3 regions of the Streptomyces sp. NPDC031121 genome follow, and region 2 is predicted to be linked to each of the others. Evidence: riboswitches for the same ligand, from Rfam matches in the RefSeq annotation. Region 2 holds a riboswitch; each other region holds the start of a gene.

What was found. A riboswitch is a leader RNA that binds a small molecule or an ion and turns the genes downstream of it on or off. The one in region 2 is predicted to bind cyclic di-AMP.
Region 1: linked by a shared signal. The riboswitch ahead of ACZ462_RS26125 (M23 family metallopeptidase) and the one ahead of ACZ462_RS09545 (M23 family metallopeptidase) in region 2 are both predicted to bind cyclic di-AMP.
Region 3: linked by a shared signal. The riboswitch ahead of ACZ462_RS29870 (transglycosylase family protein) and the one ahead of ACZ462_RS09545 (M23 family metallopeptidase) in region 2 are both predicted to bind cyclic di-AMP.

What each region holds. Positions count from the first base shown of each region.
Region 1 covers NZ_JBVIGV010000015.1:34,591-44,701, reverse strand. Annotated here, with positions in the region: gene ACZ462_RS26145 (nucleoside 2-deoxyribosyltransferase domain-containing protein) at 1-391, shown strand, start outside; gene ACZ462_RS26140 (GNAT family N-acetyltransferase) at 367-936, opposite strand; gene ACZ462_RS26135 (MBL fold metallo-hydrolase) at 1,054-2,271, opposite strand; gene ACZ462_RS26130 (SGNH/GDSL hydrolase family protein) at 2,423-3,211, opposite strand; gene ACZ462_RS26125 (M23 family metallopeptidase) at 3,390-4,355, opposite strand; cyclic di-AMP (ydaO/yuaA leader) riboswitch at 4,360-4,544, opposite strand; gene ACZ462_RS26120 (tyrosine-protein phosphatase) at 4,855-5,673, shown strand; gene ACZ462_RS26115 (aspartate aminotransferase family protein) at 5,723-7,156, opposite strand; gene hpnH (adenosyl-hopene transferase HpnH) at 7,153-8,184, opposite strand; gene ACZ462_RS26105 (phosphorylase family protein) at 8,190-8,849, opposite strand; gene shc (squalene--hopene cyclase) at 8,849-10,111, opposite strand, start outside.
Region 2 covers NZ_JBVIGV010000004.1:340,994-351,104, reverse strand. Annotated here, with positions in the region: gene ACZ462_RS09565 (restriction endonuclease) at 1-2,023, opposite strand, end outside; gene ACZ462_RS09560 (DNA gyrase/topoisomerase IV subunit A) at 2,121-4,577, opposite strand; gene ACZ462_RS09555 (M16 family metallopeptidase) at 4,814-6,160, shown strand; gene ACZ462_RS09550 (M16 family metallopeptidase) at 6,181-7,548, shown strand; cyclic di-AMP (ydaO/yuaA leader) riboswitch at 7,739-7,896, shown strand; gene ACZ462_RS09545 (M23 family metallopeptidase) at 7,909-8,703, shown strand; gene ACZ462_RS09540 (GntR family transcriptional regulator) at 8,919-9,584, shown strand; gene ACZ462_RS09535 (HPr family phosphocarrier protein) at 9,827-10,108, opposite strand.
Region 3 covers NZ_JBVIGV010000020.1:4,693-14,803, reverse strand. Annotated here, with positions in the region: gene ACZ462_RS29890 (Ppx/GppA phosphatase family protein) at 1-203, opposite strand, end outside; gene ACZ462_RS29885 (DUF501 domain-containing protein) at 200-763, opposite strand; gene ACZ462_RS29880 (FtsB family cell division protein) at 840-1,328, opposite strand; gene eno (phosphopyruvate hydratase) at 1,441-2,721, opposite strand; gene ACZ462_RS29870 (transglycosylase family protein) at 3,005-3,715, opposite strand; cyclic di-AMP (ydaO/yuaA leader) riboswitch at 3,718-3,885, opposite strand; gene ACZ462_RS29865 (transglycosylase family protein) at 4,169-5,218, opposite strand; gene ACZ462_RS29860 (cytochrome P450 family protein) at 5,321-6,595, opposite strand; gene ACZ462_RS29855 (nucleoside triphosphate pyrophosphohydrolase) at 6,647-7,690, opposite strand; gene ACZ462_RS29850 (SurA N-terminal domain-containing protein) at 7,755-8,381, opposite strand; gene ACZ462_RS29845 (protein kinase domain-containing protein) at 8,559-10,058, opposite strand; gene ACZ462_RS29840 (hypothetical protein) at 10,055-10,111, opposite strand, start outside.

The DNA.
Region 1 (10,111 bases), on a different contig from region 2:
GGGCCGCGCCGTGCTCGGGGCGCCGCCGCAGGCCGAGCGCATGGCGTACCTGCTCCACTTCGCCGAGACCCTGGGCGTGCCGGTGGAGCGCACCCTTGCGGGTGCGGCCGGGGCCGCCCTGCGGGCGGTCGGGACGGGGGCCGTACGCGGGGGCGGTGAGCGGGCGGTGCCGCTGCCGGTGTGGCGGACGGAAGAGTTCCGGGCGTGGTACGCGGCCCGCCGGGAGGCCGGTGACCGGCTGCTGGACGCGCGCGTGGAGTGGTACGCGCCGGCATCGGGGCCGGAGGGGGCCGCCGCCTGGCTCCTGACCGCCACGGTCGCGCCGGGCGACGGCCGCAGCCCCGTCGTCAGCCGTCTGCTGGCGGCTCAGGGGCAGGGCATGCTCATGTAGAGCGCGTGCTCGCCCTCGGATTCGGTTCCCTGGTACAGGGCGGTGTCGAGGCCGCAGAAGGCGAAGCCCATCCGGCGGTAGGCGTGGATGGCCGGGGCGTTGACGTTGGTCACTTCCAACCACAGGTGTCCGGCGCCGCGTTCGCGGGCGAAGTCCACCGCGTGCCGCATCAGTGTGCGGCCGATGCCCCGGCCGCGGTGGCCGGGGGCGACCTCGATGTCCTCGATGGTCAGCCGCCGGTTCCACGGGGAGTAGGAGACGGCGGCGAAGCCGGCGAGGCCGCCGCCGGCGCCGACGGCCACGAACGTGCGGCTGTCTCCGTCCTCACCCTCCTCGCCGTCCTCCTCCCCACTGCCGTCGTCCTCGGGGAACACCTTGACCAGCGGCGGGTCCACCGGGACCTCGCGCAGGGCGAACCCGTCGCCGGTCACGGCCACCTCGAAGACGGTGCCGGTAATGAAGGACCCGTCGAGGGCCTCGATGGCCCCGGTGTCCTCGGGGCGTGCGGTGCGGAACTCGTACGTCGTGTCATGGGTCGTGGTCATGGCCCGAGGCTATGACCGGCCTGCCCGGGTGAGGGCGGGTTTCGGCCGAATGGGGCGGCGGTCCGGACCCGAGATCCGGCCCGCCCCGCCCGCACTCCGGTCTGTGTGCTCCGGGGGTCACCGCTCGCCGGCGAGGTCCAGGTCCGCCCTGCGAGCCCCGGTCCCGGTCCCGGCGGCGGCCCCGGCCGCACCGTCGGCGGCCGCCGGCGGGCGTCGCCACGGGCGGGCGATCGGCCGGGACACCGCCCGCCACCACGGGTCGGACGGCAGCTTCCCCGCGGGCTCGAACGGCTCGCCGGGGCGGGGGAACGCCACCGCCTGGCCGGCCTCCTCGGCCTCGTCCTTCGTCCACTCCCCCGGTTCCGCCCATGCGTGCGGGGCCAGGGTGAAGCTGCCCCAGTGGATCGGCAGCAGGACGCCGTGGGGGCGGCCGCCCTGGAGGTCGAGGTGGGCGCGGAGGCCCTCCTGCGGGGTCATGTGGATGTCGGGCCAGTGGTCGGAGTAGGCGCCGATCTGGATCATCGTGGCGTCGAAGGGGCCGTGGGCCGCGCCGATGGCGCGGAAGCCGTCGAAGTAGCCGGTGTCGCCGCTGTGGAAGATCCGGTGCTCGGCGCCGGCGACCACCCAGGACGCCCACAGGGTGTGCTGCCGGTTGCGCAGGCCGCGGCCGCAGAAGTGCCGGGCCGGGGTGGCGGTGAACGTCAGGCCCGCGATGTCGGTGCTCTCGTTCCAGTCGAGCTCGCGCACCCGGTCGGCGGGGACGCCCCAGTGCTCCAGGTGGGCGCCGACGCCGAGCGGGACGGCGAAGACGGTGCCGGTCCCGGCGAGCTGCTTGACGGTGGGCAGGTCGAGGTGGTCGTAGTGGTCGTGGGAGATGACGACGGCGTCGACGGGGCCCAGGGCGGCGAGCGGCGCCGGTACGGGGTGCAGGCGGCGGGGGCCGGCGAAGGGGAAGGGGGAGCACCGCTCGCCCCAGACCGGGTCGAAGAGGACGCGGCGGCCGTCGATCTCGGCGAGGACGCCGGAGTGCCCCATCCAGGTCAGGCGCAGTCCGCCGGCCGGCGGGCGGGCCAGGTCGGCGAGGGTCGTCGGGTGCACCGGGATGGGCGCGGCCGGGCTGCGGCGGGCCCGCTCGTCCTTGCGGAAGTAGACCTTGGCGAGTTCGAGCGGGGAGCCGGAGGGCCGGGTGCGGGCGCCGACCGGGTTCCGGAAGGCGCCGTCCCGGAAGTTCGGCGAGTTCCGGATCCGCTGCAGCCGCGCGCCGGAGGGGTCCGCGCCGAAGGACTCGGGGCGCAGGGCGCGCAGCTGGGCGAGCGGGGGACGGGAGCCGGTCAAGGCGCCTCCTGGGGGTGCGGCATGTGGGCGCGGGGCCGTGCCCGGCACGGCCCCGTACCCTGGCAACGCCCGACGGCCCCGAAGGATTCCTCCGGCCGGCGGCGGGCCTCCCCCGCCCCGCCGCCTCCCGCGCCCGGCCGCCGCTCCCGTACTACAGCGGCAGCAGCTCGGGGCGCTTGGCCTCCACGTTGTCCCCGGAGGACTCGCCGCGCAGGCGGCGGCCGATCCAGGGGACGAGGTGCTCGCGGGCCCACTGGATGTTGTCGCGGGTGGCGTCGACGGAGCTGAGGGGCTGCTGCGGCGGCCACGGCTGGTCGGGGTCGGCCGGCACGTCGAGGCCGAGGACCTGGGCGGCGCGCAGGGCGACCCGGGTGTGGCCCTCGGGCGAGAGGTGCAGCCGGTCGAAGTCCCAGGCGCGGCGGTCCTGGACGGACTTCAGGGACCACAGGTCGAGGACCGGGCAGCCGTACTTGTCCGCGATGGCCCGCACGTGGGCGCTGTAGGTGGCGACCTTGCCGCGCAGGTGCTTGAGGACGGGCACCCCGCGCGTGTCGAAGCCGGTGGTGATCATGACGAGGCCGACGACACCGGTCAGGTCGGCGACGGCCGCCTCGAAGCGCTCGGCGACGGCGTCGGGGTCGCTGCCGGGGCGGATGATGTCGTTCCCGCCGGCGCAGAAGCTGACCATGTCCGGGGCGAGCTCCTTGGCGCGCGGGACCTGTTCGGCCACGATCTGGTCCAGCAGGCGGCCGCGTACCGCCAGGTTCGCGTAGCGGAAGTCGCCTTCGGGCCGCCGGTCGGCCAGGAGGACGGCCAGGCGGTCCGCCCAGCCGAGGAACTTCCCGTCGGGCCCGGGGTCGCCGACCCCTTCGGTGAAGCTGTCCCCGATCGCCGTGTACGAGCCGATGGTCCTGCGTGCGGTCGCTGTCGTCTCTGTCATCGTCGTCACTGCCACGAGACCGTATTTTTCACCCCGGCACGTGACCTACGCCACCGTAGGAAGGGGTTGACGGGCCGTGATCTGTACCACCCGGTCGGTTCGGCGAGTGCGTGCGGGGCCGGGACCCCCCTCGGGTCCCGGCCCCGCACGGGTCCGGCCGCCCCTGTCGGGGCGGGGATCAGATGGTCACGCCCTTGGAGCGGAGGTAGGCGATCGGGTCGATGTCGGAGCCGTAGGACTGGCCGGTGCGGATCTCGAAGTGCAGGTGCGGGCCGGTGGAGTTGCCGGTGGAGCCGGAGAGGCCGATGCTCTGGCCGGCGGTGACGCTCTGGCCGGCGGTCACGGACAGCTGGGAGAGGTGGGCGTACTGGGAGTACTTGCCGTCGGCGTGCCGGATGACGACCTCGTTGCCGTACGCGCCGCTCCAGCCGGCGGAGACGACGGTGCCGGCGCCGACGGCCCGGACCTGGGTGCCGGAGCTCGCGATGAAGTCGACGCCGGTGTGGTAGCCGCTGGACCACATGGCGCCGGCGGTCCGGTACGCGGTGGAGACGCCGCCGCCGACGGGGGCGACGAATCCGGCGGCGGCCGGGGCGGCGGGTGCGGCGGGTGCGGCGGCCTGCGGGGCGGACGCCTTCGGGGCGGCGACCTGCCGCTCGGCCGCGGCCTTGGCGGTCCGCTGGCCGGCGGCCGCTGCCGCCGCCGGGGCGGGGGACTTCTTCTTCGGGGCGGCGGCCGGCTTCCCGGCGGGGGCCGCGGCCTCGGCCGCACCCGGTGCGCCGAGGTGGAGCCGGAGGCCGGGGTGGATCAGGGACGGGTCGGCGCCGACGGCCTCGCGGTTGTCGGCGTAGAGCCGCTGCCAGCCGCCCTCCACGCCGCGGTCCGCGGCGATGGTGGACAGGCAGTCGCCCGGAACGACGGTGTAGACGGCGGGGACGGCGGCCGGGGCCGGCGCGGCGGCGACGGGCTCCGCCTGCACCGCCGAGGGGGTCTGCGGGGCCGCCGCGGGGGCGGCGGGGGCCGCGTGGGCGCCGGCGGCGCCGAGCAGCGGGAGCGCGAGCGCGGCGCCTCCGGTTCCGGCGGCGGCGAAACCCCGGGCCATCGTGCGGGACTTCGGTCGGCGGTGCTTGCCCTTTGCCGGCATGGCGGATTCCTCTCCGGCGCCTGCGAGGTGAGCTGTCGGGTTCGGACCGGGAGCTGTCCGGCCGGCACGGCCCCGCGAGCGGGACGTGCACGGCTTCACCCCGAGCCGTTTCCGGAGCGGAACTCCGGCGACGGCGGCCTACCTGGTTCCCCCGCTCCTGCCGGTCGCGTGAATGGTCGAGTGCGGTTTCCGGGCGGCGGCAGGATTAGGCGGTCCGTCCGGATCGGTCGCGAACGTAATCCAGTCCGACGGGGCGGAACAAGCCGCGAATTTCCTGACGGATTCACAGGAACGCGATTCCGGCGGAATTCCGGTCACCCTGTGTCCATTCGCTTGTGCCAACAGCCCCTCCGGCCGGGGCATTCGCGTTTCCCCCTCGGGCACGCACGGTCACCGTATGATCTGGCTCACGGGGCTGCGCCCGATCTCCCCTCCGACGGCGGCATGTTGGCCCCAAGCAGCTCAATTCGGACATCCGGTGACGATGCGGAGGATCCACGTGACCCAGCAGATACCCTCGCCCCCGCCGGCCGGACCGGCACCCGAGCCGCAACTGGCCGGCGTACGCAACTTCCGCGACGTGGGCGGCCTCCCGGCCCTGGACGGACGGCAGGTCAGGTCGGGACGACTCTTCCGAAGCGGACATCTGGCACATGCCACCGAAAGCGATGCAGAATTCCTCGAATCGCTGGGCCTGCACACCGTCTTCGACTTCCGCAACGCCGTCGACCAGGCCCTGGAGGGGCCCGACATCCCCCTCGCCGGCGTGCGCAACCTCAACATCCCGCTCTCGGACCCGGCAGCCGGCGAGGACTTCTGGAGGATGGTGCGCGACGGCGACACCGAGCAGCTCCGCGGCGTCCTCGGCGGCGGCAGGGCAGCCGCCCGGATGGCGGACTCCTACCGCGTGATGGTCGTGGAGCGCACGGCCGAGCACAGCCGGGTGGTGCACGCGCTGGCCGAGGACAGCGTCCCGGCGCTGATGCACTGCGCCGCCGGCAAGGACCGGGCCGGAGTCGCGATCGCCGTCACGCTCCTCGCGCTCGGCGTGGAGCGGGAGGCGATCCTGGCGGACTACCTGGAGTCGAACGCCCCGCACCGCCGCTACCGGGTGCGCCCCGGCAGCGGCATCCCCGAGGCCCGCTCCCCCGAGGCCGCGGAACTCCTCGCGCCGCTCTTCGACGCCCGCGCCGCCTACCTGGACGCGGCCTTCGACACCATCAACGCGCAGTGGGGCGGCACCGACCGCTACCTGGCCGAGGGCCTGCGCCTCTCCCCCGCCACCCTGGACCGCCTCCGCGGCCGGCTGCTCGTCTGAACGCCCGCGACCGCAGGGCGCCGGCCGGCCGCCGGCGCCCCCGGACCGCTCAGCTCCCCGCGGCCGCCTGCCTGACGAGCGTCCGCCCGAACTCCCACATCAGCCCGCCGCCGTCGTGCGCCTCGTCCATGACCTCGCGGAAGGCCACGACGAACCGGTCGACGTCCGCCTCGTCGATCACCAGCGGCGGGATCAGCTTGATGACCTCCAGGCGGTCCCCCGACACCTGGGTCAGGATCCGGTGCCGTCGCAGCAGCGGCACCACGACCATCTGCGCGAAGAGCCCCTTGCGGGCGGCCTGGAGCACCGTCCACCGGCTGCGCAGCCGCAGCGAGGACGGCCTCCCGAACTCGATGCCGATCATCAGCCCGCGCCCCCGCACCTCGTGCAGCAGCTCGTAGTCGCCGACGAGCGCGGCCAGCCGCCCGCGCAGCAGGTCGCCCGTCGCACGGGCCCGGTCCACCAGCCGCTCGTCCTCCATGACGGACAGCACCGCCAGCCCGGCGGCCATCGCCTGTGCGTTGGAGCCGAAGCTGGCGGAGTGGACGAGCACCCGGTCCATGGACGAGTACACCTTGCGGAAGATCCAGTCCCGGCCCAGGGTGGCGCCGACGGGGACGTACCCGCCCGACAGCGCCTTGGCCACGCACACCAGGTCCGGCTCGACGCCCGGCTCGTGCTGGTACGCGTAGAAGTCACCGGTACGTCCGATGCCGGTCTGCACCTCGTCCGCGATGAGCAGCGCCTTGTGCCGGTGCAGCAGCTCCTGGGCCGCGGCCAGGAAGCCCGGCGGGGCGGCGTGCACGCCCTTCCCCTGGATCGGCTCGACGACGAACGCGGCGACGTCCCCGCGCCGCAGCTCCCGCTCCAGGGCGGCCAGGTCGCCGAGCGCGATCCGGGTGTCCGGCAGCAGCGGCGCGAAGCCGTCGCGGAAGCCGCGCTCCCCGTTGACCGACAGGGCGCCGGTCGTCAGCCCGTGGAAGGCGTGGTCGCAGTAGAGGACCCTGGGCCGCCCGGTGGCGTACCGGGCGAACTTCAGGGCGGTCTCGACGGCCTCGGTGCCGCTGTTGCCGAAGAAGACGCGGTCCAGGTGCGGGCTGTACGAGAGCAGCCGCTCCGCGAGCAGGCCCGGCAGCGGCGGGCAGTCGAAGCGGGTCAGGTCGGCGAGTCCGGCGTCGAGGACGTCGTGCAGTGCCCTGCGGACCACGGGGTGGTGGCGGCCGAGCCCCATGACCCCGAACCCGGCCAGCATGTCCAGGTGGTCGTTGCCCTCGGCGTCCCAGAAGTGGGCGCCCTCGGCCCGCTCGTAGACCTTGTCGAAGCCGATGGTGTGCAGCATGCGGGGCAGCTGCGGGTTGAGGTGGCGCGCGTGCAGCTCGTACCGCTCGGCGCCCCGCTCGGCCAGCAGCGCCCGCAGGTCGAAGCCGGGGCCCGCGCCCGGGCCCGGCCCGCGCACGCCGCCCGCCTCCGGCGCCTCGGTCATGCCCGGCCGCCCCGGCTGCCGCCGACCGTCTCGCGGGCCGCGCGCAGCGACTCCTTCAGCGAGCCCATGGTGGCGAGGACGGCGGTCGGCTCGTAGCCGCAGTGCGCCATGCAGTTCGCGCACCGCGGGTCCTTGCCGCGGCCGTACTTGCTCCAGTCGGTCTCCTCGACCAGCTCCCGGTAGGTGGGCACGTACCCGTCGCTCATCAGGTAGCAGGGGCGCTGCCAGCCGAAGAGGGAGTAATTGGGAATGGCCCAGGCGGTGCAGGGGAAATCGGCCCTGCCCTCCAGGAAGTCCAGGAAGAGGGGCGAGTGGTTGAGGCGCCAGCGGCGGCGGTTTCCGCCTGCGAAGGCCTTTCTGAAGAGTTCTCTGGTCTGGTCGACGCCCAGGAAGTGCTCCTGGTCGGGTGCCTTTTCGTAGGCGTAGGCGGGCGAGATCATCATTTCGTCGACCTGGAGGTCGTCGTTGAGGTAGTTCAGCACCTCGATGACCGTCTGGGGGGTGTCGGTGTTGAAGAACGTCGAGTTCGTCGTCACCCGGAATCCGCGCCTCTTCGCCTCCTTGATGGCCTCGACGGCCTCGTCGAAGACGCCTTCCTTGGCCACGGACTCGTCGTGGCGTTCGCGCAGCCCGTCGATGTGCACGGCGAAGGCGAAGTAGGGGGACGGGGTGAACTTCGCGATCTTCTTGCGGAGCAGCAGCGCGTTCGTGCACAGGAACACGTACTTGCGGCGGGCGACCAACTGGCGCACGATCTCGTCGATCTGCGGGTGCATCAGCGGCTCGCCGCCCGCGATGGACACCATCGGCGCCCCGGACTCCAGGACGGCGCCGACCGCCTGGGCGACCGGCATGCGCTGTTTGAGCACCCCCGCCGGGTGCTGGATCTTCCCGCAGCCCTCGCAGGCCAGGTTGCAGGCGTAGAGCGGCTCCAGCTCGACGATCAGGGGGAACTTGTCGCGCTTGCGGAGCTTCTGTTCGATCAGATAGGTCCCGACCCTGATGGACTGTCGCAGCGGCATGGCCATCTGGCTCACCTCCTGGGGAGCGGCGAAGAACGGTGCCAGTCGTGAAAAGCAGGCAGTAGGGCACGCAGTACACGGAAGGCCGATATTCCACCGCGCAGGGTGCCGATGCGGACGAGCTCGTGCTCCGGGGCGTCCACGACCACCCGGACGGCCGCAACGGGGCGGATCCCGCCGTCCGCGCCGACGGCTTGGGTCGCCGCCCACAGGGTGGCGGCCGACTCCATGTCGACGCCGATGGCGCCGCCGGCGCGCAGCCGGGCCCGCTCCTGCCCGCGGACCACGTGGTCGGAGCCGGTGAGGACCCCGGTGTGCACGGTGCGGCCGGGGGCGGCACGGGCCAGCGCCTCCGCGAGCCGGGCGGCGCCGGTGCAGGCGACGGTCCCGCGGGGGTCGCGGGCCTCGTCGGCGACGACGAGGTCGCCGGGGTGCATGCCGGGGACGAGCCCGGCGCAGAACCCCGTGGCGAGGACGGCCGCCCCGGCCAGCTCCGGCGCGGCGAGCGCCCGTACGACGGCCCGCTCGGCGGCCCGCGGCCCCATCCCGGTGCGCAGGACGGTGGTGCCGGGCGGCGCGCCCCGCCCGCCGCCGAGGGCCGCCCGCTCGATGCGCAGGGCGCAGGCGACGAGCAGCGGGGCCGCCCCGGGGGGCCCGGGCCGGGCGGGCATCAGGGCGTCCCGGGCGCGAAGGGCTCCCCGTACAGGTAGCGGCCGAGGGCGGTGAGCGGGAACACGTGCCGGTAGAGGTGGTAGTTGATGGAGAAGTCCCAGGGGAAGCCGGTGCCGGTGAAGTGCGGCTCGTCCCAGGTGCCGTCGGGGAGCTGGGTGCGCACGAGGTGGGCGATGCCGCGTTCGACGGCCTTGCCACCGCGCTCCCCCGCGGCCAGGAGCGCCATCAGCGCCCAGGCGGTCTGCGAGGGGGTGGAGGCCCCGCGTCCGGCCCAGGTGCCGGGGTCCTGGTAGGAGCGCTGGTCCTCGCCCCAGCCGCCGTCGTCGTTCTGCACGGACTCCAGCCAGGCGACGGCGCGCCGCACGGCGGGGTGCGCGGCGGGGATCCCGGCGGCGGCGAGGGCGGGGAGGACGGAGCCTGTGCCGTAGACGTAGTTGGTGCCCCAGCGGCCGAACCAGCTCCCGTCGGGCTCCTGCCGGTCGAGGAGCCAGGCGATGCCGCGGCGGGTGCGGGGGTCGCGGGCGCGGCCCTCGGCGGCGAGCATCTCCACGACGTGGGCGGTGACGTCGGCGGAGGGCGGGTCGACGACCTCCCCGAAGTCGCAGAAGGGCAGCCGGTTGGGCAGGGTGCTGGTGTTGTCGGCGTCGAAGGCGGCCCAGGCCCCGTCGCCGGACTGCATGCCGAGGGTCCAGGTGACGGCCCGGTCGACGGCGGCGTCGAGGCGGTCGGGGTCGGGGTGGGCGACGCGGCGCAGGGCGAGGACCACTTCGGCGGTGTCGTCGATGTCGGGGTAGTTGTCGTTGTGGAACTCGAACGCCCAGCCGCCGGGGGCGAGTCCGGGTCGGCGGACGGCCCAGTCGCCGGTGCGGGTGATCTCCTCGCCGAGCATCCAGTCGGCGGCCTTGACGAGGGCCGGGTGGTCGGGGGGCAGGCCGGCGTCGGCCAGGGCGATGGCGGCGAGGCAGGTGTCCCAGACCGGGGACTGGCAGGCCTCGACCATGCGGACGGGCGCGGGGGCGCCGGGGAGGCCGTCCGGGCCGGGGGCGGTGTCCTCGCGCCAGACGGCGAACCGGTCCAGGGATTCCAGGCCGGCCCGCATCACCGGGTGCCCGAGGTCGTAGCCGAGGAGGTGCAGGGCGATCAGGGAGTAGACGGCCGGGGGCTGGATGCCGCCCCAGCAGCCGTCGTTCTCCTGCCGTTCGATGATCCAGCGGGCGGCGGTGTCCATGGCCGCCTTGCGCAGCGGGCGGGGCGCGAACCG
Region 2 (10,111 bases):
TGCCGCCCGCGACGAAGTCCCAGTCGCCGTTGGCGCGGCGGCGGAAGGAGCCCAGGACCAGGGCGGTCTCGCCCGGGCGGCCGTCTGAGACGTCCAGGCAGCCCAGTTCGGCGCCGTCGGCCGCGAGGAGGCGTATGCGGGCGTCGGTGAAGCCGGTCAGGTCGGCGTGCGGGTCGGCTTCCGGGTCGACCGCGGCGACGAGGACCAGCCGGTCCGCGGCCTGCGGCAGCTCGTCGAACGCGACGGCCAGGGCGGCCTTGTCCGGTGCCCCGTGCGGGTGGGCCCGCACCGAGCCGTCCGGGGTGCGCGGGTTGTTGTAGAACACGAAGTGGTCCTCCGTCAGCACCCGGCTCCCCTGGCAGACCAGCGCGCACACGTCCAGGGCCGCCGGCCCCGACCACGCCATCCCGAGGACGTTGTGGTCCGCCGGGGACCCGTCCCCGGACCCGGCCGCGTCCGCGCCGCCCGCCGCGGCTGCGGCCGCCGGGCCGTCCGCCTGGCCGAGCCGGCCGCGCAGCCCGTGCTGGTGCAGCAGCTCCACCAGGGCCGGCCCGGGAACCAACTCCAGCGGCTTGCCGTTGGCAAAGGTGTACGAACCCGGCCCGAAGGAGGCAGTCGTGACGAGCACGCCCTTGTTCGCCCCCTTGTCCTGCACGGTGCCGTACAGATCCCGGACGGCCGTCGGCGGCACCGTCTTCCGGTAGCGCTTGACCTGCACCACGATCCGACCGCCCCGGATCGGGGCGGGGTCCAGCGCCTCCACGTCCACGCCGCCGTCGTTCGACCGCTGCGTCGTCACCGCCTCCATGCCCATCGCCCGGAACAGCTCCGCGACCAGGTTCTCGAAGTCGATCGGGTCCATCGCGAACAGGTCCGGCTCGTTGTCGTCCGCGCCCCCGCCGTGGCTGACGACGCCGCCGCCGACCTCGTCGGGCCGGCGCCCCGGCCGGACCGCCGTCCGCTGGTCGGGGCGCGCCGACAGCTGCCCGCCGAGCCCCGACACCAGGCAGTCCACGGCGCTGACCTGCTCCAGCCGCAGCCCCGTGAAGGCGGTGCGCGCCGCGCAGACCGAGGCGAGCACGTACCGCGCCTCCCGGCCCGTCGCGGGGTCGTGGCAGTCCACGAAGCCGTTGACGACGACGGAGTCCAGGGCGCCGAACTCGTCCGCGGCGTACAGCTCCCGCAGGACCAGCAGCATGCACTGCGCCAGCACGTCCCGGTACAGGGCACGCCGCTCCGTCACCGGGCGCGGCCGGACCTTGTCCTGGTCGGTGCTGGGCAGGTACTGCACCGCCCTGGCCTCCGGCACCACCGCGTACCCGGGCAGCTCCCAGTCCAGCACCAGCTCGCGCGCGGCCGGGTCGTAGGCGGCGGCCACCTGCCGCGGCAGCGCCTCGGGCCAGGCCGTCGAGGCGTACAGGGCGGCGGAGAAGTACTCGACGGCAGCCTCGGCGCTCCCGGCGCGCAGGGCGCCGCCCAGTTCGGCGAGCCCGCTGTTGTGCTCGCGGACCCCGGCGAGCTGCTCGGCCGCCCACCGGTCGTACTGCTGCCGGTACGCGGCGAGCTGCTGCTGCCGCCGGGCCTCCGCGGCGGTCGCGGCCTGCCAGGCCTCGGTGTACCGGGCGTGGGCCTCGCGCTCCGCCTGCGCCCGGTGCTGCGAGCCGAGGGTCCAGCCGCTGCTCTGCCGCTGGAAGTCCTCCAGGCGCGGGAGCGGTACGGGCTGCGCCAGCGCACCGGGGTCGAACGGGGCCACCTGCTCGGGGCGGACCAGCGAGGCCATCCGGAACGCCGGCGCGCGGCAGCCGGCGACCAGCAGCCCCTTGAGCGCGGCGACCTCGGCGTCGAGCGCGGCGGTGCGGCGCAGGGCCTCGGCCTCGCGGTACTGGCGGTGGCTGCGGTTCGCCTCCCGCTCGTAGGCCCGCTGCCGGCGCTCGGCCTCCCGCTGCTGCACCAGCTGCGTCTGCTGCTGCCGCCGCTGGGCCTCGGCCCAGGTCCCGATCAATCCGCCCGACCGACGACTCATCAGCGGTGTACTCCCCCCACAACACCCGGAGGGAAAACACTAGTCGGCATTCGGGTGGTACGTCCCCCGGCTGTACCACCCGATGCCGTCCTGCGCCCTACAGCGCGGCGCCCGCCACCACGGAGACCGCCGCGGGCAGCGCGGCGCCCGAGCCGTCGCGGCGCGGGTCGACGGCCGGCAGTGCGGCCGGGGCGCCGTTCGCCGCCGCCGCCCGCGCCGGGGCGTTGCCCGCCCAGGCGAAGGTCAGCAGCTCCTCGCCCTTGAGGAACCGCTGGCAGCGGACGCCGCCGGTGGCCCGGCCCTTGCGCGGGTACTGGTCGAACGGGGTCAGCTTCCCGGACTGCACCGAGTCGTCGAGGGTGCCGCGGGAGCCGGCCACGGTCAGCACCAGCGCGTCGCGCGCCGGGTCGACCGCCGAGAAGTGGATCACCTTGGCGCCGGAGGCGAGCTTGACGCCGGCCATGCCGCCGGCCGGGCGGCCCTGCGGGCGCACCTGCGAGGCCGGGTAGCGCAGCAGCTGGGCGTCGTCGGTGATGAACACGAGGTCCTCCTCGCCGGTGCGCAGCTCGACCGCGCCGACGATCCGGTCGCCCTCCTTGAGGGTGATGACCTCCAGCTCCTCCTTGTTGGCCGGGTAGTCCGGCACGACGCGCTTGACGACGCCCTGCTCGGTGCCGAGGGCCAGGCCCTGGGAGGACTCGTCCAGCGAGGTCAGGCAGACGACCCGCTCGTCCGGGGCGAGCCCGGAGAGGAACTCCGCCAGCGGCGCCCCGCCGGCCAGGTTCGGCGCGGCGTGGGTGTCCGGCAGCTGCGGCAGGTCGATCACCGACAGCCGCAGCAGCCGCCCGTGCGAGGTGACCGCGCCGATGTCGCTCCGCGCCGTCGTCGCGACCTGGGAGACGATCAGGTCGTGCCGGGCGCGCGGCGCGCCCTCCTCCGCCGCCACCGGGTCCCCGGTCGCCGTGCGCGCCAGCAGGCCCGTCGAGGACAGCAGTACGCGGCACGGGTCGTCGGCGACCTCCAGCGGGACCGCCGCGACCGCGCTGCCCGCCGACTCCAGCAGGACGGTGCGGCGCTCGGTGCCGAACTTCTTGGCGACCGCCGCCAGCTCGGAGGAGACCAGCTTGCGCAGCTCCGCGTCCGACTCGAGGATCCGGGTCAGCTCCTCGATCTCGGTGGTGAGGCGGTCGCGCTCGGCCTCCAGTTCGATCCGGTCGAAGCGGGTGAGCCGGCGCAGCGGGGTGTCCAGGATGTACTGGGTCTGGACCTCGCTCAGCGAGAAGCGCTCCATGAGCCGCTCCTTCGCCTGCGCCGAGTTGTCGCTGTCCCGGATGATCCGGATGACCTCGTCGATGTCGAGGAGGGCGACCAGCAGGCCCTCCACGAGGTGCAGCCGGTCGCGCCGCTTGCCGCGGCGGAACTCGCTGCGCCGGCGCACCACGTCGAAGCGGTGGTCGAGGTAGACCTCCAGCAGCTCCTTCAGGCCCAGCGTCAACGGCTGGCCGTCGACCAGGGCGACGTTGTTGATGCCGAAGGACTCCTCCATCGGCGTCAGCTTGTAGAGCTGCTCCAGGACGGCCTCGGGGTGGAAGCCGTTCTTGATCTCGATGACCAGGCGCAGGCCGTGCGCGCGGTCGGTGAGGTCCTTGACGTCGGCGATGCCCTGGAGCTTCTTCGCGTTGACGAGGTCCTTGATCTTCGCGACGACCTTCTCCGGGCCGACCGTGAAGGGCAGTTCGGTGACGACCAGGCCCTTGCGGCGGGCGGTCACGTTCTCCACGGACACCGTCGCGCGGATCTTGAAGCTGCCGCGGCCGTTCTCGTACGCGTCCTTGATCCCCGACAGGCCCACGATCCGGCCGCCCGTGGGCAGGTCCGGACCGGGGACGAAGCGCATCAGCGCCTCCAGGTCCGCGTGCGGGTAGCGGATCAGGTGGCGTGCGGCGGCGATGACCTCGCCCAGGTTGTGCGGCGGCATGTTCGTCGCCATGCCGACCGCGATTCCGGAGGCGCCGTTGACCAGCAGGTTCGGGTACGCGGCGGGGAGGGCGACCGGCTCGCGCTCCTGGCCGTCGTAGTTGGCCTGGAAGTCGACGGTGTCCTCGTCGATCGACTCCGTCATCAGCGACGTGGCGTCGGCCATGCGGCACTCGGTGTAGCGCATGGCGGCCGGCGGGTCGTCGTTGCCCAGCGAGCCGAAGTTGCCGTGCCCGTCGACCAGGGGGAGGCGCATCGAGAAGGGCTGCGCCATGCGCACGAGGGCGTCGTAGATCGACGCGTCGCCGTGCGGGTGCAGCTTGCCCATGACCTCGCCGACGACGCGGGCGCACTTCACGTACCCGCGGTCGGGGCGCAGGCCCATCTCGCTCATCTGGTACACGATGCGCCGGTGCACCGGCTTCATGCCGTCGCGGGCGTCGGGCAGGGCGCGGGAGTAGATCACCGAGTACGCGTACTCGAGGAAGGAGCCCTGCATCTCGTCGACGACGTCGATGTCGAGGATGTTCTCCTCGAAGTCCTCCGGCGGCGGGGTCTTCGTGCTGCGGCGGGCCATCGCTGCGCGGCTCCTTAACCAAGAAAGGGATGTGCTGGGGGTCTGGCTGGGCGGTCTGGCGGGATCTGGTGACAGGGGCTGACGGGGGTCGTCGCGGACCATTGTGTCCCGACGCACCGACAGGCCCGACCCCGACCCGGGTACGGGCCGGGAACTTCTCCGGCGCCCGGCACGCTTGCATACAGTGGCAGGTCTGACGGAATTCTCTGCATCGCGATCGAAGGGACCACATGCCCATGGGTCACACGGCCACAGCCCAGGCCGGCTCCGGCGGCCTGACAGCGACCGAGCACCGGCTGGCCAACGGCCTGCGCGTGGTGCTCTCGGAGGACCACCTGACCCCGGTCGCGGCGGTCTGCCTGTGGTACGACGTCGGCTCGCGCCACGAGGTCAAGGGACGCACCGGCCTGGCTCACCTCTTCGAGCACCTGATGTTCCAGGGCTCCGCGAGCGTACCGGGGAACGGCCACTTCGAGCTCGTCCAGGGCGCCGGCGGCTCCCTCAACGGGACGACGAGCTTCGAGCGCACCAACTACTTCGAGACAATGCCGGCCCACCAGCTGGAGCTGGCGCTGTGGCTCGAAGCGGACCGGATGGGCTCGCTGCTGGCCGCCCTGGACGAGGAGTCCATGGAGAACCAGCGCGACGTCGTCAAGAACGAGCGCCGCCAGCGCTACGACAACGTGCCGTACGGCACCGCCTTCGAGCGGCTGACCGCCATGGCGTACCCCGAGCCCCACCCCTACCACCACACGCCGATCGGCTCGATGGCCGACCTGGACGCGGCCTCGCTGGAGGACGCGCGCGCGTTCTTCCGCACCTACTACGCGCCCAACAACGCGGTGCTGTCGGTCGTCGGCGACATCGACCCGGAGCAGACGCTCGCCTGGATCGAGAAGTACTTCGGCACCATCCCCGCCCACGACGGCAAGCAGCCCCCGCGCGACGGCACGCTGCCCGACACCATGGGCGGCCAGCTCCGCGAGGAGATCACCGAGGACGTCCCGGCCCGCGCCCTGATGGCCGCCTACCGGCTGCCCCACGACGGCACCCGCGAGTGCGACGCCGCCGACGTGGCGCTGACCGTCCTCGGCGGGGGCGAGTCATCCCGCCTGCACAACCGCCTGGTCCGCCGCGACCAGACCGCCGTCGCCGCGAGCTTCGGCATGCTCCGCCTGGCCGGCGCCCCCTCGATGGGCTGGCTGGACGTGAAGACCTCCAGCGGCGTCGAGGTGCCCGCCATCGAGGCCGCCGTGGACGAGGAGCTCGCCCGGTTCGCCGCCGAGGGCCCCACCGCCGAGGAGATGGAGCGCGCCCAGGCCCAGCTGGAGCGCGAGTGGCTGGACCGGCTGGGCACCGTCGCCGGCCGGGCCGACGAACTGTGCCGCTTCGCGGTCCTCTTCGGCGACCCGCAGCTGGCGCTGACCGCCGTGCAGCGCGTCCTCGACATCACCGCCGAGGAGGTCCAGGCCGTGGCCGCGGCCCGACTGCGCCCCGACAACCGCGCGGTGCTCGTCTACGAGCCCCTCGCCGCCGGCGACTCCGACGCGAACGAGAACGAGAACGAGGGGGCGGAGCAGTGAGCGACACCGCAGCCGTCACGATGACCTTCCACCCGCGGCCCGCCGCCGGGCAGCCCAAGCCGTGGGCGTTCCCCGCCCCCGAGCGGAGCGCCCTGCCCAACGGCCTGACCGTGCTGCGCTGCCACCGGCCCGGCCAGCAGGTCATCGCCGTAGAGGTGAACCTCGCCGCACCGCTGGACGCCGAGCCGGAGGGGCTGGACGGCGTCGCCACCATCATGGCCCGCGCCCTGTCCGAGGGCACCGACAAGCACTCCGCCGAGGAGTTCGCCGCCGAGCTGGAGCGCTGCGGCGCCACCCTCGACGCGCACGCCGACCACCCCGGCCTGCGCGTCTCCCTGGAGGTCCCGGCCTCCCGGCTGGCCAAGGCCCTCGGCCTGCTCGCCGAGGCGCTGCGCGCGCCGGCCTTCGCCGACAGCGAGGTCGACCGCCTCGTCCGCAACCGCCTGGACGAGATCCCGCACGAGCTGGCCAACCCGCAGCGCCGCGCCGCCAAGGAGCTCTACCGGCAGCTCTTCCCGGCCTCCCTGCGGATGTCCCGCCCGCGCCAGGGCACCGAGGAGACCGTCGCCCGGATCGACTCCGCGGCCGTCCGCGCCTTCTACGAGGCGCACGTGCGCCCCGCGACGGCCACCGCGGTGATCGTCGGCGACCTGGCCGGCATCGACCTGGACGCCCTCCTGGCCGACACCCTGGGCGCCTGGACGGGCAACCCGGGGCAGCCCCGCCCCGTGCCCCCGGTGGAGTCCGACGACACCGGCCGCGTCGTCATCGTCGACCGGCCCGGCGCCGTCCAGACCCAGCTGCTGATCGGCCGCACCGGGCCCGACCGGCACGACCGCGTCTGGGCCGCCCAGGTGCTCGGCACGTACTGCCTGGGCGGCACCCTCACCTCGCGCCTGGACAAGGTGCTGCGCGAGGAGAAGGGGTACACGTACGGCGTGCGCGCCTTCGGCCAGGTGCTGCGCTCCACCGCCGACGGCCGGGGCGCCTCGATGCTCGCCATCAGCGGGTCCGTGGACACCCCCAACACCGGGCCGGCGCTGGAGGACCTCTGGAAGGTGCTGCGCACCCTCGCCGAGGGGGGCCTGACGGACGCCGAGCGGGACGTCGCCGTGCAGAACCTGGTGGGCGTGGCCCCGCTGAAGTTCGAGACGGCCGCGGCCGTCGCCGGGACCCTCGCCGACCAGGTCGAGCAGGAGCTGCCGGACGACTACCAGGCGCAGTTGTACGCCCGGCTCGCCGAGACGGGCACCGTGGAGGCGACCACGGCCGTCGTGCAGGCGTTCCCGGTGGACCGGCTGGTCACCGTGCTCGTCGGCGACGCCGCGCAGATCGAGGGGCCGGTGCGCGCGTTGGGCATCGGAGAGGTCACCGTCGTCGGCAACTGACGGGCAACTCCCCAAGGGGCCTCGGCGGCTTGTCCGCCGGGGCCCTTTGTGTCCGGTTTTGCTGCGGAGGTTGCCCGTATGCGGTGTGGCGTGCGCAACAAAAGGCCGTGACCATTTGGTGATTGACTGATGATCCGCCTAGCGTCGGCCGTGCTGTCCGTCAGTTGATACGCGCCGCAGCCGCGGCACCGGGCAGCGATCGCCGAGTCCCCGTCAGGCGCGAGCCTGGGGAGCCGGGGACCCACACGTCCCTTGGGGTGAATCGGGCCGCCTCGCAAGAGGTGCCCGTAGGAGACCTTCCTGCTCCGAACCCGTCAGCTAACCCGGTAGGCGAGAGGGAAGGAAAGGATCAGCCTCTCCATGGCCTTTGGCAGCCGTGCCGCCGGCAAGCACCGTGGTTCCAGCCGTCTGAGCCGCAAGACCGCCGGATTCGCCGGCGTCGCCGCCCTCGCCACCACCGGCGTCGTGGGCACCCTCGCCGCCCCGGCCTTCGCCGCGTCGGACAAGGGCCCGTCCATGGAGGACACCGGCCTGAACGCGGTCGTCACCGCGGAGGACGTCGCCGGCCAGATCGAGGCCCAGGCCGACGCCCAGCGGGCCGCCGCCGAGGCCGCCGCCCTGAAGGCGCAGGCCGAGGCCGACGCCAAGGCGCGCGCCGCCGAGGCCAAGCAGAAGGCCGAGGAGAAGGCGAAGGCCGAGCGCGAGGCCGCCGAGCGCGCCGCCCGCGAGGAGGAGCGCAAGCGCCTCAACACCTTCGTCTCCCCGCTCGCCGGCTCCTACGTCAGCACCCAGTACCGCGCCGGCGGCGGCATGTGGTCCTCCGGCAGCCACACCGGCATCGACTTCCACGCCGACGAGGGCTCCGTCGTCCGCGCCGTCGGCCTCGGCACCGTCGTCGAGGCCGGCTGGGGCGGCGCCTACGGCAACAACGTCGTCATCCGGCACGCCGACGGCACCTACACCCAGTACGGCCACCTCAACTCGCTGAGCGTCTCGGTCGGCCAGCAGGTCACCCCGGGCCAGCAGATCGGCCTCTCCGGCTCGACGGGCAACTCCAGCGGCCCGCACCTGCACTTCGAGGCCCGCACCGGCGCCAAGTACGGCTCGGACATCGACCCGATCGCCTACCTGCGCAGCCACGGCGTCAGCCTCTGACCCCTCGCAGCAGCCTGTTTTGAAGGCCCCGGCTCGCCGAGCCGGGGCCTTCGCGCTGCCCGGGACGCCGATTTCCGGCCGCCGCACCCCGGCCGAAATACCGCTGATTTCCTGCCGCCCTCGGAAACCGGCGGGAATTGCCATACAGTTTCCGTACGATCCACCACGGCCGCGGCACCGGTGCCGGCCATTTGAAAAAGGGCGGAGGTCCGGTCTTGCGTATTCCCGCGCACGCGGTGTGCACCGCGATCCGCGACGACATCGTCTCCGGGGCGTTCCCGCCGGGCGCCAGGCTCACCGAGGAGCAGCTGGCCCGCCGGTACGGCGTCTCGCGCGTTCCGGTCCGCGAGGCCCTGCGGACCCTGGAGTCCGAGGGCTTCGTGACCAGCCGGCGGCACGCGGGCGCCTGCGTCGCCGAGCCCACCGAGCAGGAGGCCGCCGACCTCCTGGAGATGCGGATGCTGCTGGAGCCGCTCGCGGCCGCCAGGGCCGCGCGGCGGCGCACCGAGGGCCACCTGAAGGTGCTGCGCGGCCTGGTCAGGCTGGGCCAGGAGCGGGCCAGGGGAGGGCAGGGCGAGGACCTGCGGGCCCTCGGCAGCTGGTTCCACGAGACCCTCGCGCAGGCCTCGGCCAGCCCCGGGCTGATCGCCCTGCTCATCCAGATGCGCCACAAGGTCGCCTGGATGTACGCCGTGCAGGCGCCGGAGCGGCCCGTGGAGTGCTGGGCGGAGCACGGTGCGATCACCGACGCGGTGGCCAGGGGGGACGCGGAGCGGGCGCGGGCCCTGACCGCCGGCCACGCCGAACGCACCGCGGGTGCCTACCGGCTGCGCGTGAGGACTTCGCAACCTGCCGTAAACACGGCGGGCCGCTCCTTTTAACAGGGGCCGCGTAGAAATGCGGAAACAAGGGCCGGGAGTCCCTTCCGGCCGCGTCGATTTCCGTGCGCCTTCGGAATCGGCGGTACGCCCGGAACTCCCTCCCGGTCGCGGCCGTGTTCGTCCTCGAATTCCGCGGCGCATTCGCGTGCGCGCATCGCATTCCCGTACCCGCAACGGCGAAGCCGCGGCCGCCGGAGCATCGGCGGCCGCGGCTTCGCGCGAACCGGGTGGAACCCGAAGGGTCAGACGGTCTCGGGAAGCTCCTCAAGACCCTCCGCGACCAGCCGCGCGAGGCGGTCCAGCGCCACCTCCGCGCCCTCGGCGTCCGACGCGAGGACGACCTCCTCGCCGCCCTGGGCGCCCAGGCCCAGCACCGCGAGCATGGAGGCGGCGTTGACGGGGTTCCCGTCCGCCTTCGCGATGGTCACCGGGACGCCCGAAGCGGTCGTCGCCCGGACGAAGATCGAGGCGGGACGAGCGTGCAGGCCCTCGGCCCAGCCGACGTTGACGCGGCGCTCTGCCATGGT
Region 3 (10,111 bases), on a different contig from region 2:
ACCCCGGCGTACTCGCGGCACGCGGCGAAGGTGCGCTCCAGCGCCTCGGGGGCCAGCCGGCCGGTCCGGTCCACGCCCTGGCCGAGGCGGACGATCGTCATCCGGCGGTCGAGCTCGACGAGGTGCCCGGTCGCCGGGTCGCAGTCCGCGACCAGCAGGCGGATGGAGTTGGTGCCGCAGTCGACCGCCGCGACCCGCGTCATGCCCGCGGCTCCTGCTCCTGCTCGGCCGCGTCGCCCGCGCCGCCGCCGCACGGCGTGACGCAGGGGCCCTTGGCCCACCACTCGGGCAGCATGGCCAGCGCCTCGTCGCCGAACGGGTTGACGCCCGGCCCGGCGGCCAGCGAGTGGCCGACCAGCACGTGCAGGCACTTCACCCGGTCCGGCATGCCGCCGGCGCTGGGGAAGCCCTGGAGCACCTCGACGGCGTCGCGGCGCCGGATGTAGTCCTCGTGCGCGGCCTGGTAGGCGGCGGCGAGTTCGGGGTCCTCGGCGAGGCGGGCCTGCATCTCCTTCATCACGCCGTTCGCCTCCAGCGTGCCGATCGCGGAGGCGGCGCGCGGGCAGGTCAGGTAGTAGAGCGTGGGGAAGGGCGTGCCGTCGGGGAGGCGGGGGGCGGTCTCCACGACGTCGGGCTGCCCGCAGGGGCAGCGGTGGGCGATGGCGCGCAGCCCGCGCGGCGGGCGTCCGAGCTGCTGCTCGAACGCCTCGATGTCCGCGTCGGTCGGCTCGGTCCGGTCGGTCTGGGGCGGGGGCGTCTGCATGCCTGGAGGAAGTCTCTTCGTTCTCGTGGATGGGTGCTGCGGGGTGGTGCGGTCGGTGCGGGTCCCGTACGGCCCGTCAGTCGCCGGGGCGGTCGGCCTTGTCGACGCCGTCCCAGACGTTGGAGTACCAGGGCCGGTCGGACCCGGCGTGCCCGGTGCGGCGCTGCTGCGCCGCCTCGGCGCCGGGGTCGGCCATGATGTAGGCGGTCTCGCCGGGCCGTACGAAGTGCAGGTGCCTGCGCGCCTGCTGTTCGGCGTAGGCGTCGTCCTGCCAGCGTGCCTTCTCGTCGCGCAGCCGCTCCAGCCGCCTGGCCGCCGCGTCGGCGGCCCGCTCCTGCTCGGCGATCTCCGAGCGCTGGGAGACGTACTGGCGCATCGGGTACGCCAGGGCGACGACCAGCGTACAGAGGACCAGCACCAGGAGCGCGGCCCGGCCGGTGAGCCGGCTGCGGCGGACCTGGCGCCGGTTCTGCGACCGGTAGACGTGGGCGGCGGTCCGCTCTCCGAGCTGCTTGAGCCTCGTCGCGGTGGAGAAGGTGGAGAACCGATCCCGGTTCCCGGCCATTGAACCCGCCTCCCCTGGTGCACGGTGCTACGCAATACGTCCCCGCACACGGTACGGGACCGAGTGCGGGGACGTACGGAGGCCGGACCCTCGGGTCACGGCCCGGGAGCGGTCAGCCCTTGAAGCGGGGGAACGCGCTGCGGCCCGCGTACACGGCGGCGTCGTCGAGGATCTCCTCGATGCGCAGCAGCTGGTTGTACTTGGCGACGCGCTCGGAGCGGGCCGGGGCGCCGGTCTTGATCTGGCCGCAGTTGGTGGCGACGGCGAGGTCGGCGATGGTGACGTCCTCGGTCTCGCCGGAGCGGTGGGACATCATGCACTTGAAGCCGTTGCGCTGGGCGAGCTCGACGGCGTCGAGGGTCTCGGTCAGCGAGCCGATCTGGTTGACCTTGACGAGGAGGGCGTTCGCGGTGCCCTCCTCGATGCCGCGGGCGAGGCGCTCGGGGTTGGTGACGAACAGGTCGTCGCCGACGAGCTGGACCTTGGCGCCGAGCTTCTCGGTGATGGTCTTCCAGCCGGCCCAGTCGTCCTCGAACAGCGGGTCCTCGATGGAGACGAGCGGGTAGGCCTCGACGAGCTCCGCGTAGTAGTCCGTCATCTCGGCGGCCGAGCGGGCCTGGCCCTCGAAGTGGTACTTGCCGTCCTTGTAGAACTCGGACGCGGCGACGTCGAGCGCGAGGGCGATCTGCTCGCCGGGGGTGTAGCCGGCCTGCCTGATCGCCTCGAGGATGAGGTCGAGGGCCTCGCGGTTGGAGCCGAGGTTGGGCGCGAAGCCGCCCTCGTCGCCCAGACCGGTGGAGAGGCCCTTGTCCTTCAGGACCTTCTTGAGGGTGTGGTAGACCTCGGTGCCCCAGCGCAGGGCCTCGGAGAAGGACTCGGCGCCGATCGGCGCGATCATGAACTCCTGGATGTCCACGTTGGAGTCGGCGTGCGAGCCGCCGTTCAGGATGTTCATCATCGGAACGGGCAGCAGGTGCGCGTTCGGGCCGCCGAGGTAGCGGAACAGCGGGAGGTCGGAGGCCTCGGACGCGGCGTGCGCGACGGCGAGGGAGACGCCGAGGATGGCGTTGGCGCCCAGCGAGCCCTTGTTGTCGGTGGCGTCCAGGTCGAACATGGCCTGGTCGATCAGGCGCTGCTCGGTGGCGTCGTAGCCGACGAGCTCGGGGCCGATCTGCTCGATGACCGCGAGGACGGCCTTCTCGACGCCCTTGCCCATGTAGCGGTTCGGGTCGCCGTCGCGGAGCTCGATGGCCTCGAAGGCACCGGTGGAGGCACCGGACGGAACGGCAGCACGGCCGGTGCTGCCGTCGTCGAGGCCCACCTCGACCTCGACCGTGGGGTTGCCTCGGGAGTCCAGGATTTCCCGGGCTACGACGACGTCGATGGACGGCACGAGCATCTCCTTCTGGGATGTGACGCTGGGTGTGCGGTGGCGTGTCGAGCCGGGGGACCGGCCCTGCCGCCTAGAGCCTAACCGCAGCCGGGGGGTCGGCCCGCCGACCGCCCGGGTCCTGGGACGAAAAAGGGCCCGAATACCCCTCTTCCCGGACATACAACCCGCCCTGACCGGGTGTACGGGGGCGGGCACGCCACCGCCCGGCGCGAGGGGGGGGGTACGCGCCGGGCGGTGGGGATCAGGTGGTGCGGAAGCCCTCGGGTGAGGGTTCGCGCGGTGTTCAGGCGAGCTTCAGCTTCTGGCCGGGGAAGATCAGGTCGGCGTCGGAGACGATGTCCTTGTTGAGCTCGAAGAGCTTCTCCCAGCCGCCCTTGACGTTCTGCGCCTCGGCGATGGTGCCGAGGGTGTCGCCGGCCTTCACCTCGTACGAGCCGTTGCCGGTCTTCACGACGGGGGCCTCGGCGCGCTCGGAGCGGGTGGTGGGCGCGGGGGTCTGCGCGCGCTGCGTCTGCTTCTTGACCTCGGTCTTCTGCGGCTGCGTCTTCTTGGTCTCGGTCTTCGGCGTCTGCTTGGGGGTCGTGTTGGCAGTCGACCCGCCGCCGGTGTACGAGGAGTTGGACAGGCCCTTGCCGCAGTGCGGCCAGGCGCCCTTGCCCTGGACCTTCAGGACCTTCTCGGCGATGGCGATCTGCTGCGCCTTGGTGGCCTGGTTGGCCTGCGCGGCGTACGCCTTGCCGCCGAAGCCGGCCCACGTGGAGGCGGAGAACTGGAGGCCGCCGTAGTAGCCGTTGCCGGTGTTGATGGACCAGTTGCCGCCGGACTCGCACTGGGCCACGCGGTCCCACTCGGAGGCGGTGGCGGCGGAGGCGGTGCCGGCGGTCATCAGGGGGGCCGCGACCGCGACGCCGGCGACGCCGGCGAGCGTGACGATGCGGGTGGTCCGCTCGATGGCGGTGGCGCGGCGGTGCTTGCCCTTGCCCGAAAGCAGCATGGAGTTCTCCTCACCGACGCCTGCGAGGTGAGCTGTCGGGTTCGGGCGGATGAGTTGCCCGGCCGCGCACGTGGCGCGTCTTCACCCCTAGCCGGTCCGGGCCGTCGTCCGACGGCCTTTCGCGGCACCTACCTTGGTTCCCCCGCTCCTGCCTTCGGCGCTTGACGCGACGTGTTGTTCCCCCCGTCCGCCGGCAGGACTCGGCGATGCGGTCGAAGGGGCCCGCGGTGGCGGGCGATTCAGAAGGTAGACAGGTCCCTCCCCGAAGTTCAACGAGGGATTTCGGGGAGGGGAAGGCCCTACTTGCGCTCCCCTGGGGGGCATTTGCGCAGGTGAGGGGTGTTTTTACCCAAGGTCACGGACAGGACACGCCAGTTGACCGGAAGAGACGCATGTCTCATTTGAACGAACCGGACATTCAACTCTTAACGGGTGTCCGAAATGCCGTTGTTCCTAACCTATTTCCAGGTTCTGGCCGGGCTTGATGAGGTTGGCGTCCGAGCCGATGACCTGCTCGTTGGCCTGGTAGAGCGCGCTCCAGCCGCCCTTGACGCCGTTGCGGTCCGCGATGGCGGCGAGGCTGTCGCCCTCCTTCACCGTGTACGAGGGCGCCTGCGCCTCCTCGGCGGGGGCGCCGCGGTGCTTGCCGGTGGCCGCGGCCGTGGCGCCGGAGATGTCCGCCGGGTCGGTGGAGGCGCCCGGGGCCGGGGAGGCCGACGGGGCAGAGGGGGCCGCCGGGGAGCCCGGGGCGGTGGATGCGGGGGAGCTGGCGGGGGCACCCGGCGCGGCGGTGTCGCCCGGCGACGGGGTGCCCGGCACGGCCGGGCTCGGCGTGGGAACCGCAGGGGCGGTGGGGTCCACGGGGCTCGGGGTGACCGTGGGGTCGCCCGGGAACACCGGCGGAGCCGTGGGGGACGGCGTCGCGCCGTCCGGGTCGGGCATGACGGGCAGTCCGACGGACGGGGCGAGCGGCCCAGGGGGCGGGCTCGCCGGCGCGGGGGTCGGCGCGCCGTAGTCGGTGGGCCGGTGGCCGTCCGCGACGGGGACGCGGTCGTCCGGGCGGGCCGGGGAGGGGCCGACGGCCCGGTGGCTGCCGGCCGAGCCCGGGTCCACGTCGGCGGCGGGGCCGTCCTGGGTCAGCCCGGCCGCGGCCGCGCACTGCGCCCAGGCCTGGGCGCCGCTGGCGGCGAGCACGCGCTCGGCGACCGCGATCTGCTGGGAGCGGCTGGCGAGGTCGGGGCGCTCGGCGAACTCCAGGCCGCCGGCGTTCTTCCACTGCTCCTGGGTGAACGCCAGGCCTCCGTACGAGCCGTTGCCCGTGTTGGCGCTCCATGCGCCGCCGCTCTCGCATTCGGCGACTTTGTCCCACGTCCCCGCCTCGGCCGCGCTCGCGCCGGTGGCGGCGAGCAGCGGCATGGCCAGCGCGGAGCCGGTGACTCCGGCGGTGACGACGATGGCGGGTACCTGACGGGGGCGTCTGTGGCGGCCGTTCCCGGAACGCATGTGATGCACCTTTCGCATAACGGCGTGGTAACGGCAGAACCTAGCGGCCTTCGAACGATTGTCACAAGTTGAGCAAGAAATTGATTTCCCATCAGAAAATCTTCAGATGTTTCGGGGTGTGAAGCGGACGGGAAGGGTGCGCAGGCCACGCATGATCAGTCCGCCCCGCCATCTCAGGTCCGCAGGCGGAACTGCCAGTTCCAGATCAGGCAGACGCGTCAGCAAAGTCGCAAGCGCCGTCTGGCCTTCCAGCCGGGCCAGCGGCGCGCCCAGGCAGTAGTGGATTCCGTGCCCGTACCCCAGGTGCTGGTTGTCGCTCCGCGAGAGGTCCAGGGTGTCCGGCAAGGCGAACCGCGCGGGGTCCCGGTCGGCCGCGGCGAGGACGACGAGCACCGGGTCGCCGACCGCGATGTCCTGACCGCCGAGCACCAGCGGGCGCGTGGCGAACCGCCACGTCGCGAGCTCCACCGGCCCGTCGTAGCGCAGCAGTTCCTCGACGCCCGTCTCCAGCAGGCCCCGCTCGCCTGCGGCGAGGGAGGCCTGGAGCCGCGCCCGCTCGCCCGGGTTCATGAAGAGGGAGTGGACGCCGTTGCCGATGAGGTTCACGGTCGTCTCGAAGCCCGCGAAGAGCAGGATGAACGCCATCGCGGTGGCCTCGGCCTCCGTCAGGTGGTCGCCGTGGTCGCTCGCCCGGATCAGGTCGGAGATGAGGTCATTGCCCAGATCATCCCTTTTGCGGTGGATGAGTTCGCCGAGATAGGCCCGCATCTGCTTCACGGAACGGGCCACCCCGCCCCGCGGCCCCCCGCCGTGCCGGATCATCATCCCGGCCCAGTCCCGGAAGTCGTCCTGGTCCTCACGCGGTACGCCGAGCATCTCGCAGATGGCGTAGATGGGGAGCGGGAAGGCGAACTCGTGGATCAGGTCCGCCTCGCCGCGGCCCGCGAACCCGTCGATCAGGTGGTCGGTCAGCTCCTGCACCCGCGGCGCGAACTCCGCCACCCTGCGCGGTGTGAACGCCTTCGACACCAGCCGCCGCAGCCGCGTGTGGTCCGGCGGGTCGATGTTGAGCAGGTGCGTCATCAGCTCGGCCTTGCGCTCCCCCGGGATCCCGGTCTTGCCCTTGGCGTGCGCCGGCTCCGCGTGGTGCTCCGGGTTCTTGCTCAGCCGCTGGTCGGCCAGGGCCTGGCGGGCGTCGGCGTACCGGGTCACCAGCCACGCCTCCACCCCGCTCGGCAGCCGCGTGCGGTGCACGGGGGCGTGCTCGCGCAGCCAGGCGTACGCCGGGTACGGGTCGGTGGCGAACTCCCAGTCGAACAGGGTCGGGCCCTGAGCGGGAGCGGGTTCTTCGGAGGCTGCGGAGGTCGGCTCGTACACGCCTCGACCGTAACCCGCCCGCGGGCCGCCGCCCGCCGCCCGCCGCTCCCCTTACTCCGCGGCCCCGCCGGCCGCGTCGGCGCCGTCGGACGGGGTGCCGGCGGCGAGGCCCTCCGCGGTGCGGATCGCGTCGCGGTAGGCGCGGGCCGCCGCCCGCAGCGCCGTCTCCGGGTCGGTGCCCTCGGCCTCGGCGCGCGCCGCCAGCCGCAGCAGCTCGTAACCGACGCCCTCGCCGGCCGGCAGGGCGACGTCCACACCGCCCGCCCGCGCCCGGCCGGCGAGCTTCGCCGCGAGCGCGAGGCCGGGCTGGCCGAGCGGGATCCCGTCCGTGACCGACTCGCGCCGCTTCTCCGCCGCCTTGGTGCGCTGCCAGTGTGCGCCGACGTCCTCCGCGGTCTCCGCCTCGGCGTCGCCGAAGACGTGCGGGTGGCGGTGGACCAGCTTCTCGACGAGGGCGCCCGCCACGTCGTCCACGGAGAACGGCTCCTCGGGGTCCTCCTCGGCGATCCGCGCGTGGAAGACCACCTGGAGCAGCACGTCGCCGAGCTCCTCGCGCAGCTCCTGCCGACTGCCCTCCTCGATCGCCTCGACCAGCTCGTACGACTCCTCGATCGCGTACTTCACCAGCCCCCGGTGGGTCTGCCGGGAGGTCCACGGGCACTCGCGGCGGACCCGGTCCATCACCTGGACGAGGTCGAGCAGCCGCGCCCCGGGCAGGTCGTAGGAGCCGGGCAGCAGCTCGAGCTCCGGCATGGCGACCCGGCCGGATCCGGCGAGCCGGGCCAGCCCGTCGGTCAGCCGCCGGTCGCCCTCCCCGCCGGGGATGACCACGACGGTGCGGCCGCCGGCGCAGGCGTCGACCAGCTCCTGGGCGTCGGGCGCGGCGAAGCGGACCTCGACGCCGGCCTCGCGCAGGTACGGCAGCTGCGGGTGGTCCGGGGCGGCGCACAGCACCTCGTCCGCGGTGCGCAGCGCCTGCCAGGCCGGCCAGGACAGCAGGCCGGGCGCGACCCGGTGGCTGGCGGTCAGCAGGACGATCCGCCCGGTGTCGGGGGCGGCGGGGGCGGCGGCGGGTTCGGCGGAGTGGGAGTTCACCCTTCGAACCTACCGCCCTGCGCCGGACCGCGGCGGCGGGCCCCCGGCCGGGGCCCGTACCCGGTCAGGCCCCGGCGGCGACCTGCTCGGGCCGGCTCCGCTGGGTGATCCAGGGGGTGGCCTGGTCGCCGAGGACGATCTGCTGGGCGTCCCAGACGCCGTAGCGCGGGTTCACCTTGATGTGCAGCTCCTTCGCGGCGGCCGCGAGCCGCTCCAGCGCCTTGTCCTGGCTGCCGTAGTGCTCGAAGAGCTTGTCGCGCAGCAGTTTGAAGCGGGCGTCCGCCTCCAGCTGCGCGGGGGCCAGCTGCGCCTGCTCCAGCGCTGAGGCCTCCAGCCGCTCGCTGCTGCCGGCCTTCTCCAGCTGGGCCTGGCGGAACTCGCCGACCTCGCGCGGGGAGACCGTCACGCCCGCGTCCTTCGCGGCGCGCTCCAGGACGGCGGTCTGGATCATCTTGTTGAGCTTGACCCGCTCCAGCCCGGGCGAGGACTGGATCAGCTGGGCGGCGCTGCCGCCGGCCCGGTTCTGGGCGTCGCGGACGGCGACCACCTGGGCCTGGAGTGCGGAGGTGGTGATCCGCTCGCCGCCGACGACGGCCGCGGTCCCGGGCCGGGCCCCGCCCGAGCAGGCGGACAGCAGGGGGGCCGCCACGAGCAGGGCGGCGGAGACGGAGAGCGCTGTGCGACGGTGCAAAGGAGCCTCCAGGGCCGGGAGATTGTGCGTCGGTGCACAAAGGCCGTGCGGTGATCGATGGTATGCAGTCGGGGTGGTCCGGGCCACCCGTTCGGCCAACGATTCCCCTGGTGTCGCGGGTACGCCCTCCCCGGCCGCCGCCCCGTCCGGCCGCCGCTCCGGCCGGGCGGCGTACGGTCAGCGGACCCGGGTCAGCCAGTCCAGGGTGCGCCGGACCTCCGCCGAGAAGGGGTGGCCGGGGCCGTGCACGCGCTCGGCGTCGAACAGCAGCCGGGCCAGGGTGTCGTGCGCGGCGGGCCGGTCGCCCAGCGACAGCAGCAGGTGCGCGATCCGCCGCCGCACCTCCAGCGGCAGCCCCGGATCCGGGTTGGCGTAGTGGTTCTCGAACAGCGGCAGCAGCGAGCGGTACTCCGCCAGCGCCGCCGCCGGCTCGCCGAGCTGCTCCAGGCACTGCGCGGCGTCGTAGCGGAACCGCAGTGACTGCGGGTCACCGGCCGGGAACTCGTCTGCCAGGCGGCGCAGTTCGGGCAGGGCCCGGCGGTACTGGCCGTCGTCCATCAGCGTGGCCGCGTACTGCTTGCGCAGCGACCGCACCACCGGCGAGTGCTCGCCGTGCTGGGCGGCCGCGGCCGGGAGGATCCCGCCGAGGATGTCCACGGCCTGCGTCAGGCGGCCCTGGTCGAGCAGGCTGCGCGCCTCGTCGACGGCGGCCCCGATGTCCGGCCGCGGCGGGGCCGTCGGCTGCGGCGGTATCGCCGTGCCCCGGTCCGGCCAGGGCGCGTGCGGCCGCAGGAACGGGCGGCTCGGGTCCAGGGACGCCGACGGCGCGCCCTGCTTGGGCAGCAGCGGCGCGAGGGCCTCGTACACGGCCTGCGCGGAGGCGGGCCGGTCCTGCGGGTCCTTGGCCAGCATGTGGAGCAGGACCGCCTCCAGCTGGTGCGGGACCTCCGGGCGGGTCCGCCGCACGGGCGCCGGAGGCTCGTACAGGTGGCGGTGGAGCACCCCGAGCGCGGTGGACCCGGCGAAGGGCACGTTCCCGCTGAGGAGTTCGTAGAGCAGCACGCCGAGCGCGTACAGGTCGGTGTACGGGCCGACCGCGCCGCCCATCGCCTGCTCGGGCGCCATGTACGCCGGGCTGCCGATCGGCGTGCCGGTGCTGGTGAGGCGGGTGGTGTCGGTGTCCATCACCGAGGCGACACCGAGGTCGAGGACCAGGACGGTGCCGTCCGGGCGGACCATCACGTTCCGCGGCTTGAGGTCGCGGTGCACGATCGGCACCGCGTGCACCGCGGACAGCACCCCGCACAGCTGCGCGACCACCGACACCGCCCACGGCCACGGGTACGGGTCGTGCGCGGCCAGGTGGTCGGCCAGGTTCTCGCCCTCGACGTAGCCCATGACCAGGAACAGCTCGTCGCCGTCGCTGCCCGCGTCGTGGACCGTGACCAGCCCCGGGTGGTCCACCTGCGCCGTCACCCGGCACTCGCGCACGAAGCGGCGCCGCAGCTCCTCGGCGACGGAGCCCGGCCCGGCCACCTTGTCCGGGCGGAGCAGCTTGACCGCGACGCGCCGGTCCAGGCGCTGGTCGTACGCCGTCCACACCTGGCCCATGCCGCCCTGCCCCAGCAGCGACGCCAGGCGGTAGCGCTCGCCGATGATCCGCCCGTCGTCGGTCACCGGCCCGTGCCCTCACCGTCGGCCGGGGGCTGGTTCGGGTGCGGCGTCTCCTT